One region of the Shewanella sp. VB17 genome, then DNA from elsewhere that is predicted to be linked to it. Evidence: predicted binding sites of a transcription regulator. Region 1 holds the regulator's gene; the other holds the start of a gene.
The links. The regulator NrdR, encoded in region 1, represses ribonucleotide reductase genes. The targets are predictions, from matches to a motif close to AAACACNANATNTNGTGTTT.
Positions count from the first base shown of each region.

Region 2: nrdA (class 1a ribonucleoside-diphosphate reductase subunit alpha) is a predicted target of NrdR. The motif match lies at 4,232-4,251, and genes of this name have one in related genera.

Region 1 covers NZ_JABRVS010000001.1:4,021,489-4,029,796, reverse strand. The annotation lists gene HQQ94_RS17415 (multidrug efflux RND transporter permease subunit) at 1-1,063, shown strand, start outside; gene ettA (energy-dependent translational throttle protein EttA) at 1,142-2,806, opposite strand; gene glyA (serine hydroxymethyltransferase) at 3,175-4,431, shown strand; gene nrdR (transcriptional regulator NrdR) at 4,584-5,033, shown strand; gene ribD (bifunctional diaminohydroxyphosphoribosylaminopyrimidine deaminase/5-amino-6-(5-phosphoribosylamino)uracil reductase RibD) at 5,077-6,213, shown strand; gene HQQ94_RS17390 (riboflavin synthase) at 6,216-6,878, shown strand; gene ribBA (bifunctional 3,4-dihydroxy-2-butanone-4-phosphate synthase/GTP cyclohydrolase II) at 6,935-8,038, shown strand; gene HQQ94_RS17380 (BamA/TamA family outer membrane protein) at 8,187-8,308, opposite strand, start outside.
Region 2 covers NZ_JABRVS010000001.1:2,803,560-2,811,867, reverse strand. The annotation lists gene gyrA (DNA gyrase subunit A) at 1-2,006, opposite strand, end outside; gene ubiG (bifunctional 2-polyprenyl-6-hydroxyphenol methylase/3-demethylubiquinol 3-O-methyltransferase UbiG) at 2,293-3,018, shown strand; gene HQQ94_RS12055 (HAD family hydrolase) at 3,018-3,719, shown strand; gene nrdA (class 1a ribonucleoside-diphosphate reductase subunit alpha) at 4,391-6,679, shown strand; gene nrdB (class Ia ribonucleoside-diphosphate reductase subunit beta) at 6,766-7,896, shown strand; gene yfaE (class I ribonucleotide reductase maintenance protein YfaE) at 7,865-8,212, shown strand; gene HQQ94_RS23080 (hypothetical protein) at 8,255-8,308, opposite strand, start outside.

The DNA of each region.
Region 1 (8,308 bases):
GGTGCTGCAAGAGGAAGCGATTCTTAGTCCTATGCTAACAGGGGTGGATCTTGATTACGCTGAAACGACACCAGAGTTAGTTGTCAGTGTTAATCGCGAACGTGCAGCAGAGCTTGGGATCAGCGTAGCTGAGATATCTGAAACTTTAGAGGTAATGTTAGGTGGCCGTAAAGAGACGACGTTTGTTGAGCGCGGTGAGGAATACGATGTTTACCTAAGAGGTGATGAAGATAATTTTAATAGTGTGGCCGACTTAAGCCAGATTTATATGCGTTCAGCCAAAGGTGAGCTTATCACATTGGATTCAGTCACTCATACCGAAGAAGTGGCTTCTGCCAATAAGCTTAGCCATACCAATAAGCAAAAATCCATCACTTTGGCAGCAAACTTAGTGGAAGGATATACTCTAGGTGAAGCGCTTAATTTCTTAGATGCTAAGGCTATTGAGATATTACCTAGTGATATTTCAGTGAGTTATACTGGAGAATCAAAAGATTTTAAAGAAAACCAAAGTAGCGTGTTAATGGTATTTGGTTTAGCTTTGTTGGTGGCTTATTTGGTGCTCGCCGCACAATTTGAGAGCTTTATTAATCCCATGGTGGTGATGTTTACTGTTCCTATGGGGGTATTGGGTGGGTTTCTTGGTCTCTATTTAACAGGTCAAGGGCTGAATATTTATAGTCAAATTGGCATGATTATGCTGATTGGTATGGTGACTAAAAATGGTATTTTGATTGTTGAATTTGCCAATCAATTAAGGGACAGAGGCACCGAACTTGAGCAGGCCATTATTGATGCATCAGCCCGTCGGTTACGCCCTATCTTAATGACGGCATTCACGACATTAGTAGGTGCTGTGCCTTTGATTTTGTCAACGGGAGCGGGGTCTGAGAGTCGTATTGCGGTAGGGACAGTGGTCTTTTTTGGAATGGCATTTGCTACGTTTGTGACTTTGTTGGTTATTCCTGCTATGTACCGTTTAATCTCTGGTAATACTCATTCCCCTGGATTTGTCGAAGCCAAACTTGCTGAAGCAATAGCGGCACAGCATCCATCTCAGTGATAGTTTTATCATAGAAAAAGCCTGTAACTCGAGTGTACAGGCTTTTATATAGCGATAAGGTTGGGTTTAGGTTAAGAGCTAGTTCATTCGTTTGTACTTAAGGCGATGAGGTTCAACCACGTCTGTGCCCATTGTTTCTTTTAACCAAGCTGAATATTCGGTGTAATTACCTTCATAAAAGTTCACTTTACCTTCATCACGGTAATCGAGAATATGAGTAGCGATTCTATCTAGAAACCAACGGTCATGAGAGATGACCATGGCACAACCTGGAAACTCGAGTAAGGCTTCCTCTAATGCTCGCAATGTTTCAACGTCTAAGTCGTTGGTAGGCTCATCGAGTAATAACAGATTGCCGCCAGCTTGCAATAACTTAGCTAAATGGACGCGATTACGTTCACCTCCAGATAGACTACCAATGATTTTTTGTTGATCGCCACCACGGAAATTAAATCGGCCGACATAAGCGCGGCTTGGGATCTCAGTGTTGTTGATGCGCATAATATCTTGCCCACCAGAGATCTCTTGCCATACAGTGTTTTTGTCGTTCATTGAATCCCGGAATTGCTCAACGGAGGCGATTTGTACACTTTCACCAATGTCGACACTGCCACTATCAGGTTGCTCATCGCCAGATATCATTTTAAATAAGGTTGATTTACCCGCGCCGTTTGCACCAATAATACCTACAATGGCACCTTTAGGTACGGTGAAACTTAAGTCATCGATCAGTACGCGATCCCCATAAGATTTAGTTAGGTTTTTTATCTCAACGACCTTATCACCTAAACGTGGTCCCGGAGGAATAAAGAGCTCGTTGGTTTCGTTACGTTTTTGATAGTCGTTAGTATTAAGCTCTTCGAAGCGAGCCATACGAGCTTTACCTTTAGATTGACGACCTTTTGCCCCTTGGCGTACCCATTCAAGTTCTTTTTGGATGGTTTTTTGACGTGCACTTTGAGTTGCAGACTCTTGGGTTAGGCGAGCATCTTTTTGTTCGAGCCAAGAGGAGTAGTTGCCTTCCCATGGGATGCCTTCACCACGGTCAAGTTCTAAAATCCAACCTGCGGCATTATCTAAGAAATATCTATCGTGAGTAATGGCGACAACGGTCCCCGTATAATCTTGTAAAAAACGCTCAAGCCAAGCCACTGATTCTGCATCTAAGTGGTTAGTAGGCTCATCAAGCAACAGCATGTCTGGCTTTTCTAATAGTAAACGACAGATAGCGACACGACGACGTTCACCACCAGAAAGAATGGCAATTTTTTCATCCCAATCAGGTAAACGCAGTGCGTTTGCTGCACGTTCTAAGACGTTATCTAGGTTGTGTGCATCTTGAGATTGAATGATGGCTTCTAGTTGGCCTTGTTCTTTGGCTAATGCATCAAAATCTGCGTCAGGTTCAGCATATAATGCATAGACTTCATCTAATCGTGTGAGGGCATTTTTTGCCTCAGAAACGGCTTCTTCAACCGCTTCTCTGACAGTTTGGTTTTCATCTAGTTTAGGTTCTTGGGGTAAATAACCTATTTTCAAATCTTGCATTGGGCGAGCTTCACCCTCAATTTCAGTATCAATACCGGCCATAATACGCAGTAAAGTTGATTTACCTGAGCCATTGAGACCTAAAACACCAATTTTTGCACCGGGGAAAAAACTTAAAGAAATATCTTTCAGGATCTGCTTTTTCGGTGGAACAATTTTACCCACCCTAAGCATGCTATAAACAAATTGAGCCATGATTGTGTTCTTCTTTGATAAAACAATGTCAGTGATTCTACTCGATAAAATAGGCAAGCTAAACAGAGATAAACAGTTTTAGCTTAGATAGTTAAGCAAGCAATAAACACCTCTTTATTCTATATGAGTGATGATCACGTTTAAAATTGAAAAAAGTGTTTTCTAAAATGGCTATTAAAGTAACACGTTATGAATTTTATAAAGTAAAACAGATGTGAATATTACGTACAGTCCCTATTGGGTGTGAGTATGGACATTACTCAGGTTGAACAGTAAATAATTTCATGTTCCAAAGATTGTGATTGTAGTCAAATGCGCTGTAGAATATGGGCTAACCCTACTATAAGAATTTACAGCTGGAGTCAGTAATGCTGAAAAAAGAGATGAATATCGCGGATTTTGATCCACAACTGTTTCAAGCGATTCAAGATGAGACTCGTCGTCAAGAAGAGCATATTGAACTTATTGCTTCAGAAAATTACACCAGTCCACGTGTACTTGAAGCACAAGGTTCTCAGCTGACGAACAAATACGCGGAAGGTTACCCTGGGAAGCGTTATTACGGTGGTTGTGAACATGTTGATATTGCTGAGGAATTAGCAATATCACGTGCAAAAGAACTCTTTGGTGCTACTTACGCAAACGTGCAACCTCATTCAGGCTCACAAGCTAATGCAGCTGTTTTTATGGCACTCCTTGAAGGTGGCGATACTGTGCTAGGCATGAGCTTAGCGCATGGTGGTCATTTGACTCACGGTTCTCATGTGAGCTTTTCTGGCAAATTGTATCATGCAGTTCAATATGGCATTGACGAAACAACAGGCAAAATAGATTATGCCGAAGTTGAGCGTTTGGCGATTGAGCATAAACCTAAAATGGTCATTGCCGGTTTTAGTGCGTATTCAGGGATTATTGATTGGGGCAAATTTCGTGAGATAGCAGATAAAGTTGGTGCTTACCTATTTGTCGATATGGCACATGTTGCAGGCCTTGTGGCTGCAGGCATTTATCCCAACCCATTGCCACATGCTCATGTCGTTACCACGACCACTCATAAAACGCTTGCGGGCCCACGTGGTGGTTTGATATTGTCGGCAATTGACGATGAAGCCATTTATAAAAAGCTTAATTCAGCGGTATTCCCTGGTGGTCAAGGGGGGCCTTTGATGCACGTTATTGCTGCTAAAGCGGTCGCATTTAAAGAAGCATTAGAGCCTGAATTTACTGCGTATCAGGAGCAAGTTGTTGTTAATGCTAAAGCAATGGCTAACGCGTTTATTGAGCGTGGTTATGATGTCGTTTCGGGTGGTACTGATAACCACTTATTTTTGCTTGATCTCATTGCTAAAGATATCACAGGTAAAGATGCCGATGCAGCCTTGGGCTTGGCGAACATCACTGTTAACAAAAATTCAGTGCCTAATGATCCTCGCTCACCATTTGTGACCTCTGGTCTGCGTATTGGCTCTCCGGCTATCACTCGCCGTGGTTTTAAAGAAGCACAGGCGATTGAATTAACTAACTGGATGTGTGATGTATTAGATGATATTAGTAATGAAGCGACCATAGAGCGTGTTAAGCAGCAGGTTCTTGAATTGTGTGCTAAGTTTCCTGTTTATGGTTAACCTTAAAGGTTAAATCAGGTAAACTTCGATGGCCGCTTTTTAGCGGTCATTTTTGTATCTGATGATTAACTTTGAGTGTCTTGATACTCTGGTGTAAAATTGTCACCTATAAGAATTTGGTTTTATTGTTATTATTATCAGCTGGAGGTTCAATGCATTGTCCATTTTGCAGCGCAACAGAGACTAAGGTGATCGATTCTCGCTTAGTGGCTGATGGTCATCAAGTTAGGCGTCGCCGTGAGTGTGCTGAGTGTCATGAAAGATTTACCACCTTTGAGGGCGCAGAATTAGCGATGCCTCGGGTGATAAAACAAGATGGCAGTCGTCAACCTTTTGATGAAGATAAATTGCGGGGTGGTATGCTCAGAGCAGTGGAAAAACGTCCAGTATCGATGGATCAAATTGAACAATCTTTGACAAAAATTAAATCAATGCTGCGTGCTACGGGTGAACGAGAAATTAAGTCTGAAATGATAGGCAACTTGATGATGGATCAGTTAGTAAATCTTGATAAAGTGGCTTATATTCGTTTTGCCTCCGTGTATCGTGCATTTGAAGATGTGTGTGAGTTTGGTGATGCTATCGCAAAACTGCAAAAGTAAATGAATTTATTGAAAATGTGTATTAGTCCAAGGTTAGTGCATTATGTGGTCTGTAGAAGATATTGAAATGATGAGCCGTGCGATCAAATTGGCGCGTAAAGGACGCTATACTACTCGTCCAAACCCATGTGTTGGTTGTGTGATAAGTAAAGATGGTCAGCTTATCGGTGAAGGTTTTCATATTAAGGCTGGTGGCCCTCATGCTGAGGTTCATGCGTTGGAGATGGCCAGTCATGGCTCGAAACTGAGTATTAAAGGCGCCACAGTGTATGTGACTTTAGAGCCATGTAGTCATTATGGCCGTACACCGCCTTGTGCTGAAGCACTTATCAAACAGGGGATCAGCCGAGTTGTTGTTGCGGTGCAAGATCCAAATCCACAAGTGTCAGGACGTGGTATTGCTATGCTTAAAGATGCGGGCATTCAGGTCGATGTGGGTTTGCTTTGTGATGAGGCTAGCTTGATAAATGTTGGTTTTATGAAGCGAATGAAGCTTGGGTTACCTTGGATCACGGTTAAATTAGCCGCGAGTCTTGATGGTAAAACGGCGTTATCAAATGGGGTTTCTAAATGGATCACTGGCCCTGATGCCCGCCGTGATGTACAGCGATTACGCGCTCGTCATTGCGCCCTCATTACCGGTGTTGAAACGGTATTAGCCGATAACCCATCGCTTAATGTACGTCACAACGAATTAGGTTATCTGAGCCATACACTGTCAGCACGTGAACTGCATCAGCCTCTACGCGTTGTGCTTGATAGCCGTGCTCGTTTAACGCATTCACCAAAGCTTTTTTCTATTACAGATCCGATCCTGTTAGTATCATGCGTAGATTATCCTGTATCTGAACAAGCTCATTGGCCATCTCATGTTAGCCAGATAACATTGTCAGCTGATGCGTCAGGACGAGTTAGCTTAAATGAACTATTTGAATACCTTGGTAAAAGTTGTAATGCGGTGCTTATTGAAGCTGGTGCAACTTTAGCTGGGAGCGTGATAGCACAAGGTTATGCCGATGAGTTAATCCTGTACCAAGCGATGAAAATTTTAGGCTCTGCTGGGCGCAATTTACTCACGATGGCAGATCACCAAGTGATGTCTGATGTGCCGAAGATAACTCTCATTGATGAACGTAAAGTTGGGGTAGATACCCGCTTAACATTAGCTATAAGGTCGTAATTATGTTTACTGGAATTATTGAATCAGTAGGTTCGCTGCGTAAAATAGAACGCCGTGGTGATGATATACGCCTTAGCGTCGCGAGCGGTAAGCTAGATCTGAGTGATGTACGTCTTGGTGATAGTATTGCTACTCATGGCGTATGCCTTACCGTTGTGGCGTGCATGAATGATGGTTATGTTGCTGACATATCAGCAGAAACGGTTAGCTTAACAGGTTTCTCTCATTATCAGGTTGGCGATAAAGTTAACCTTGAGAAGGCGGTAACACCCACTACTCGCCTTGGTGGCCATATGGTCAGTGGTCATGTGGATGGTGTGGCGCGTGTCGATGACAGGCAGTATCGTGGTAAGGCGATTGAATTTTGGCTAACAGCGCCTGCTCATTTAGCGCGTTATATTGCCCATAAAGGTTCAATCACGATTGATGGTGTGAGCTTGACGGTCAATGAAGTGAGTGGTAACCGTTTTAGATTGACGATTGTTCCTCATACTGCAGGTGAAACGACGTTAGTTGATTTGAAAATGGGTGATACCGTCAATATTGAAGTTGATCTTATTGCCCGTCACTTAGAACGCTTAATGAATTATGACAGCGACAAGCCTGACGTGCCTGAGTCAACGGTCACCATGGATCTGTTAGCTCGCTCAGGTTTTTTACGTTAGTGATGAACAACAGAAATGAAACTATTTATATTAGTAATAAAAATTAAGGCCTTATAATGTCGTTACACAGTATAGAAGATATCATCGAAGATATTCGCCTAGGCAAAATGGTTATTTTGATGGACGATGAAGACAGAGAAAATGAAGGTGATCTGATCATGGCTGCCAACATGGTGACGGCAGAAGCGATCAATTTCATGGCTAAATTTGGTCGGGGGTTAATTTGTCAGACACTCACTCAAGCTCGTTGTCAGCAGTTACATTTACCATTAATGGTAAAGGATAATAACGCCCAATTTTCGACTAATTTTACTGTTTCTATTGAAGCAGCAGAAGGAGTCACTACGGGGATTTCAGCTCAAGATCGTGCTGTTACTGTGCTTGCGGCTGTAGGCAAAGATGCTAAGCCGACAGATATTGTTCAACCTGGTCACATTTTTCCGTTAATGGCTAAAGAAGGCGGTGTGCTTATTCGTGCTGGTCACACTGAAGCTGGATGCGATTTAGCGCGTCTAGCAGGGTTTGAAGCATCCTCTGTTATTGTTGAAATTCTCAATGATGATGGCACTATGGCTCGTCGTCCTGATCTAGAGGTCTTTGCCAAGGAGCATGGGCTTAAAATGGGTACGATTGCAGATTTAATTGAATACCGAAACACCCAAGAGACGACAGTTGTTCGTGAAGCTCAGTGTAAGTTGCCAACACGCTTCGGCGAGTTTGATATGGTAACTTTTAGGGATACTATTGATAATCAATTACATTATGTTCTTGTCAAAGGTGAAGTGAAAGAACAGGTATTAGTGCGGGTTCATTTGCAAAATACTTTTAATGATTTACTTCACTCTGAGCGTGATCAGCAGCGTAGCTGGCCGTTAGAGAAAGCAATGGAACGCATTGCTGATGAAGGAGGGGTACTTGTTTTACTGGGTAACCTAGAACATAGCAGCGATATTTTAGCTAAAGTGAAAGCGTTTGAACTTGAAGACAGTGGGCAGTCTGTTGCTGCTGTTAAATGGAAAGGAAGTTCTCGTCTCGTGGGAGTCGGTTCACAGATCCTAGCGAGTCTGGGGGTGACTAAAATGCGTTTATTGAGCTCACCAAAGCGTTATCATTCACTTTCTGGTTTTGGCTTAGAAGTAACAGAGTATATTTCAAAATAGTATCTGTGAAGATGAGAAGCCTAGTTCATGTCAGCACTGATGTAATAAGGACAATATTGTTGTTTCGATATGCTTGTGCTGCCATGTTCATCTGCTTTTTCATCAGCATCCTAAAGCAGTCTTTAATATTTTAACGAGGATGCGTAAATTAAAAAGGATGGTCTACCATTATCCAACTATTTGTCGATTCATCTGAATGTGCGACGTCGAACCGAATCACTATCCCTGCCATTAATGCCCTTAATGAAACCCCATAGTCCATTTTAAGAT
Region 2 (8,308 bases), 1.2 Mb from region 1:
CCATTCGCACGTGGATTACTGTATGCCGTCAATGCGGTCTTTTTAACTGTACCGTGAGACGTTGCCATGATGATATACTTATCTTCAGCATATTCGCGCACTGGCAAAATAGCCGTAATGTGTTCGCCTTCTGCAAGTGGTAAGAGATTAACAATTGGCCGTCCACGTGCTGTACGGCTCGCCAGTGGTAACTGGTAAACCTTAAGCCAATACATTTTACCAAAATCTGAGAAACACAAGATAGTATCATGGGTGTTAGCAACAAGAAGCTTTTCAACAAAGTCTTCATCTTTCACTTTCGTTGCGGCTTTACCTTTACCACCACGACGCTGCGCTTGGTAATCGGTGAGCACTTGATACTTGGCATAACCAAGATGTGAAAGAGTTACCACCACATCTTCTTCATTGATCAGATCTTCAAGACTCATATCAACTTCATTAGCATTAATCACGGTCCGGCGTTCGTCACCAAAATTAAGCAGCACTTCATTGAGCTCTTCGGTGATCACTTCCATCAACCGAGTTGAGCTGCGAAGAATATAAAGTAAGGCAGCAATGATCTCGAGTAGTTCTTCATACTCTTTTAAGATCTTCTCATGCTCAAGACCCGTTAATTTGTGCAAGCGTAAATCCAAAATAGCTTGTGCTTGCTGCTCAGTTAAGTAGTAACGACCCTCTCGAATGCCGTATTCTGGGGCTAACCATTCAGGGCGAGCGGCATCGTCACCAGCTTTTTCAAGCATACCCTGCACATGGCCCAATTCCCATCCTGCATCAATCAGCTTAATTTTAGCTTCTGCTGGTGTGGGAGAGGCTTTAATCAATGCAATGATAGGATCGATATTGGCCAATGCAATGGCTAAAGACTCAAGAATGTGTGCACGATCGCGGGCTTTACGTAACTCAAAAACCGTACGACGAGTGACGACTTCGCGGCGATGCAAAATAAAACATTCTAGCATTTCTTTAAGGTTAAACAGTTTCGGCTGACCATTGGTCAATGCCACCATGTTTATGCCAAAAGAACACTGCATCTGTGTTTGAGCGTACAAGTTGTTAAGCACAACCTCACCCACTTCACCACGCTTGATCTCAACAACAATACGCATACCGTCTTTATCAGACTCGTCACGTAAACCACTAATGCCTTCGATTTTTTTATCTTTTACCAGTTCTGCAATCTTTTCAATCAAGCGTGCTTTATTCACTTGATAAGGGATTTCATGAACAATAATACGTTCGCGGCCATTGTCTTCAGTCTCTACTTCCGCTTTAGCGCGCATGACTGCGCGGCCACGACCAGTATGATAACCGTCAATAATGCCCTTACGGCCATTGATGATCCCTGAAGTGGGGAAATCAGGTCCAGGGATGTACTCCATCAATTCGTTGATGGTTAAATCTGGATTTTCAATCAGCGCTAAACAACCGGCGAGCACTTCACTTAGATTGTGTGGCGGAATGTTCGTCGCCATCCCAACAGCAATACCCGATGAACCATTGACCAGCAAGGTGGGGATCCGGGTAGGCAATACCGCAGGAATAAATTCGGTGCCATCGTAGTTAGGCACAAAATCCACTGTCTCTTTGTCAAGATCGGCTAATAGTTGATGCGCCACTTTGTCCATGCGAATTTCGGTATAACGCATTGCCGCGGCAGCATCACCATCGACTGAACCAAAGTTACCTTGCCCATCAATCAAGGGATAACGCATTGAGAAGGGCTGAGCTAAACGAACAATAGTATCGTAAACAGCTGTATCACCATGTGGGTGGTACTTACCAATAACATCGCCAACAACACGAGCCGATTTTTTATAAGGTTTATTCCAATCGTTTTTAAGCTCACTCATCGCGAACAATACGCGACGGTGCACTGGTTTTAAACCATCGCGAACATCGGGTAATGCTCGGCCTACGATCACACTCATGGCGTAATCTAGATATGAATTTTTTAATTCGTCTTCAATATTAATTGGAGTTATAGATGAAGCCAGATCAGTCATAAACTGCTCGATCCCTTGAATTTTAGTCGATAATTCAACACCCAAAATTGGAGAGTAAAATTACCGAGCCTGAAAACGTGATTTATCATTCTAACACAGTTATTTTTTGCCGCCAGACCCTATTGAAAATTCGCGATAAATTAACGATTCATCAAAGATATATTTACCTTTCTTTACCATGTTCACCATTTCAATCAATTCGTTAAAATATCACCCCATTCTTCTTGGGCTTATGAATACCGATAGGTATAATGAAGAACAACATACAGCTTACAGGTGATATACCGTGCAGCAAGATACGCAAAAAGCAATCAATGTCGATCCCAATGAAATAGCCAAATTTGAAAAAATGGCCGTCACCTGGTGGGATCCAGAAGGCGAATTTAAGCCGCTGCATCAATTAAATCCTTTGCGTCTAAACTACATTGATCAAACCTGTGGCGGCGTATTTGGTAAACGTATTCTCGATGTCGGCTGCGGCGGTGGGATTTTATCAGAAAGTATGGCCCGCATTGGCGCTAACGTCGACGGACTCGATATGGGCACAGAGCCTTTAGATGTCGCCAGACTGCACGCACTGGAAATGGGCGTTGATGTTCACTATATACAAGACACGGCAGAATCACATCGAGATAACCACCTACAAGCTTATGATGTCATCACCTGCATGGAAATGTTAGAGCATGTCCCTAACCCACAATCGGTGATCCAAGCCTGTGCAGATATGCTAAAGCCTGGTGGTTATGCTTTCTTTTCCACCATTAATCGCAACCTGCGTGCTTATGTTGAAACCATATTAGGAGCAGAATACCTGCTTAAAATGCTACCGATAGGCACACATGATCATAAAAAATTTATTAAACCTTCAGAGCTAATCTCATTGGCAGAACATGCAGAACTTTTTTGTGAAAATGCCACAGGCATCACCTTCAATCCACTCACCGACACATTTCGCTATACCAAGCGTGTTGATGTTAACTATATGATAGCAACAAAAAAGAGCCAAGATTAATGACCGATATCTCCCCAGTTTGTAGCAAACCAATCATTAAAGCGGTATTATTTGATCTCGACGGCACCTTAGTTGACACCGCCCCCGATCTGGTTGCGGCGCTCAATCTAAGTTTAGCTGAATATCATTACCCACAAGTCATATTCGATGAGATGCGTCACACCGCCTCCAACGGCAGCTTAGCCATGGCTAAAGCTGCACAACCGAATATGACTGAAGCTGAGCAAATCAACATACAACAAGGACTACTCCGCCATTATGCTCAAATCAACGGCCAACATAGCCACCTATTTGAGGGGATCGCGGCCCTGCTTGATTATTTGGATGCACAATCCATCCCTTATGGTATTGTGACCAATAAGCCCGCCCGTTTTACTCGTCCGCTGCTCGATGTATTAGGGCTAACGGCTAGCATGAAAACCGTGATAAGTGGTGACAGCACTCGGGTGCCCAAACCTGATCCTGCGCCCATGCTACTGGCCGCTCAGCAAATCAACTGTGCACCTGAGCATATTCTCTATTTAGGCGATGCTGAACGAGACTTAGTTGCTGCCGCTAACACCAAAATGTTAGGGGCTATCGCAATGTGGGGGTACATTGCACCTGACGACAGGCCAGAACTGTGGCCACAAGATCACACCGTCCATTCACCTCAAGATGTCATTGACATTTTACAGCACCAATCTGCTCAGTTGAACTAGTCGTTGTTAGGCTGGTTACGCACAAAGATACGTCGAGGAAACGCATCCATTTGTGCTGCCAGCTTTTAATATCGTTAACAACACATGCCATCAGAGTCACTGATACTCACACAAAACCCTATTCCTTTTACACCTCTCAAAAGCCCGCTTATTCTAACGGTAAGATCAAATCAATGAACGTAAAAATTATGCTTTTCATTCACCTCAAGATGTGGTTGCGATTTTAATGTTTCAGCAGCCAAAGTCGTTCATTTTATCTGATTATTTTTTAGCGGATGATCAACAAAAATAGCCAAAAGATCGCCAATCGATCGAAGTAAATTTATACTGCCAACACCTGCTCAAAATGACAGCAAACCCCAGCAGACCCACAAGCAAAGGTCACTAAAGGTAAGTCATCGCTAACCCCTATTTTTATCCTCAACTTATCCACAAGATGTACCCAGATCCCGAGTCAAATTCATACTTGCTAAATCACCAAAACCTCACTATCTTGTACATTATCAATTAAAAAACACCATATGTAGTGTGTAAGTCACTGTTAGAGACACTAAAGATGTATTGTTTTTATCATGAAAATGATCTTTCCACACCATTGACTGATGCATAGCATGGGATCTTAAAACAACCGTTTTTTCTGTCACCAAACACACTATATAAACCAGGACCTTATGAACAGTAATTTGAAAGTCACAAAACGCAGTGGCGAACGCGAAATCATCGATCTCGAGAAAATTCACCGTGTGATCACATGGGCAGCAAAAGACCTAACCAATGTATCGGTCTCTGAGGTAGAACTTCGTTCTCACTTGCAGTTTTTTGATGGGATCCCAACCGAAGCTATTCATGAAACTATCATTAAAGCTGCTGCCGATCTTATCTCTCCAGAATCGCCTGATTATCAGTTTTTGTCTGCCCGTTTAGCGATATTTCATTTGCGTAAAAAAGCCTTTGGTCAATTCGAACCCCCAAAGTTGTATGATCACGTTGTTAAATTGGTTGAAATGGGCAAATATGATACCCATATTCTTCAAGATTACAGTCGTGAAGAGCTCGATATCTTGGACGGATATATCGACCATTGGCGTGACATGGATTTTTCCTACGCAGCTGTCAAACAGCTAGAAGGTAAATATCTGGTGCAAAACCGTGTTACACACGAAATTTATGAGAGCGCACAATTTCTCTATATATTAGTTGCAGCCTGTTTATTTGCCAATTATTCACGTGAGACGCGTTTAGAGTACATTAAGCGTTTTTACAATGCGGTATCGACCTTTAAAATTTCGCTACCCACCCCGATCATGGCGGGCGTACGCACACCCACACGCCAATTCAGCTCATGTGTATTAATTGAGTGTGATGATAGTTTAGATTCCATCAACGCCACAGCCTCTTCCATCGTTAAATATGTCAGTCAACGTGCTGGCATCGGCATTAACGCCGGCCGTATTCGAGCATTAGGCAGCCCTATCCGTGGGGGCGAAGCATTTCATACTGGTTGCTTGCCTTTTTTCAAGTATTTTCAAACAGCAGTAAAATCGTGTTCTCAAGGTGGCGTACGTGGTGGTGCTGCCACATTGTTTTACCCATTATGGCACCTTGAAGTGGAGTCATTACTGGTATTAAAAAATAATCGAGGCGTCGATGACAACCGCGTTCGCCATCTTGATTACGGTGTACAACTGAATAAACTCATGTATCAGCGCTTGATCAAAGGCGGGGTGATCAGTTTATTCAGCCCATCGGATGTACCAGGGCTATACGATGCTTTCTTTGAAGATCAAGACGAGTTTGATCGCCTTTACCTTCAATATGAAGCCGATCCTACGGTACGTAAGCAACAAATAAAAGCCACAGAGTTGTTTGGTTTAATGATGCAGGAGCGCGCCTCTACTGGGCGGATCTACATTCAAAATATCGATCACTGCAATACTCACAGTCCTTTTGACAGCAAAGTGGCTCCGATCAGACAATCTAACTTGTGCCTTGAAATTGCGCTGCCCACCAAACCACTAAACAATGTTAATGATCCCGAAGGCGAAATAGCCCTTTGCACCTTATCAGCATTAAATTTAGGGGCGATTAAAGACCTAGCAGAGCTTGAACCCCTTGCCGATCTGGCTGTTCGTGCGCTGGATAATTTGCTCGATTACCAAGATTACCCCTTGATCGCAGCTGAAAAATCATCCATGAACCGTCGCACTTTAGGCATAGGCGTGATCAATTTTGCCAACTACTTAGCCAAAGAAGGCGTGCGGTATTCAGATGGCTCTGCCAATAACATTACCCACAAGACATTCGAAGCCATTCAGTTCTACCTCTTGAAAGCCTCAATGAACTTGGCTAAAGAGCAAGGCCCTTGTCCGGCATTTCATGAAACGACCTATTCTAAAGGTGTGTTGCCCATCGACACATACAAACGGGCACTCGATGCAATTTGTGATGAGCCGCTGCACATGGATTGGGACACACTACGCCAAGATATCGTGACTCATGGGCTACGCAATTCAACACTGTCGGCATTAATGCCCTCAGAAACATCATCACAGATCTCCAATGCAACCAATGGCATTGAACCACCACGAGGTCTTATTAGTGTCAAATCGAGTAAAGATGGTCAGTTGAAGCAAGTGGTCCCTGATTTTAATAAATACCAACACAGCTATGAACTACTGTGGCAAATGCCAAATAACGAGGGTTACTTACAGCTGGTTGGTTTGATGCAAAAGTTTGTCGATCAAGCCATTTCAGCCAACACTAACTATGATCCATCCCGTTTTGATAACCAAAAAGTCCCCATGCAAGTCTTGCTACAAGATCTGCTTAATGCGTACAAACTTGGTATTAAAACGCTTTACTATCACAACACACGTGATGGTGCATCAGACAACCATGATGACATGGTCAGCGTCGAACAAGAAGACGATGACTGTGCTGGCGGTGCGTGTAAGATTTAACCAACTTTACCCAGTCTCAATGCAATAGCACTGAGTTTGTTATCAATGTAAACTGGGGCACAATGCCCCATTATTCTGGAAAAAAAATGGCCTACTCTACTTTTTGTCAAACACCTAATGATGCACGTCTAGAACCTATGTTTTTAGGACAGTCGGTCAACGTTGCACGTTACGACGTACAAAAATATGAAGTGTTTGAAAAGTTGATTGAGAAACAACTTTCTTTTTTTTGGCGCCCAGAAGAAGTCGATGTCAGCAAAGATAAAATTGATTATGCGAGCCTTCCAGATCATGAAAAACACATTTTCATCTCTAACTTAAAATACCAGACCCTGCTTGACTCCATTCAAGGACGATCGCCTAACGTAGCCTTCTTACCTTTGATATCCTTGCCTGAGCTTGAGACTTGGATTGAAACTTGGTCTTTTTCTGAAACCATCCACTCACGCTCTTACACACACATTATTCGTAATATCGTTAATGATCCATCCGTTATTTTCGAAGATATTGTTGAAAATAAAGAAATTTTAAAGCGTGCAGCTGACATTGCTCAATACTATGATGTCTTGATTGAATTAACTCAAGCCTTTCATCTGCTCGGTGAAGGTACTCACGTCATCAATGGTAAAGAATTGATTGTCACCCAACGTGAAATTAAAAAAGCCCTCTACCTTTGTATGATGTCAGTTAATGCATTAGAAGCCATTCGCTTTTACGTCAGTTTCGCTTGCTCTTTTGCCTTTGCTGAACGTAGGGTCATGGAAGGGAATGCTAAAATTATCCGCTTAATCGCCCGTGATGAAGCCTTACACTTGGTCGGTACGCAACACATCATCAAAATCATGCAAACGGGCAATGACGATCCAGAAATGGGCGAGATAGCCAAAGAGTGTGAACAGCAAGCGTACGATTTGTTTGTTAAAGCTGCCGAACAAGAAAAAGAATGGGCTAAGTACTTGTTCAAAGACGGATCCATGATCGGCCTAAACGAACAAATCTTATGTCAATATGTTGAGTTTATAACTAACGAGCGCATGAAGTCGGTTAATTTAGCCCAGCCCTACCCAGAAATAACCAACCCGCTACCTTGGATGAGAACCTGGTTAGAAAGTGATTCCGTGCAAGTTGCCCCACAAGAAGTGGAAGTGTCATCGTACCTTGTTGGTCAAATAGATTCGTCCATTGATGAAAGTGAGTTTGAAGACTTTGACCTTTAATCCTCGTTTAAAAAAAGCGCCTATTATCAGTTTGCAAGGTCAACCTGTGGCGCTTTTTACTGAGCAGCACTGCAATATCTTAATGGCACTTGAGCAAAAAAAGATTCAACTTTTCTCAGAATGCCGCAATGGCTATTGCGGCGCCTGTAAAACCAAGGTGATCAGTGGCTCTGTGACTTACCATCTTCAACCATTGGCACACCTAGAAAAAGACGAATGTTTACCATGCTGCTGTAGCCCAAACTCAGATCTGGATCTTGAACTGAGCGCTCATTACATAACCGCTGTGGGTAAAGCAGTCACCACATCAAGCTAACAATATCATCCCACTAACCTGAGTTCGATAACCCGTATCGGCTCAGGTATCAAGCGACTCCCCTCTCATCACCCTCCCTATACTAGCCTGATTAAG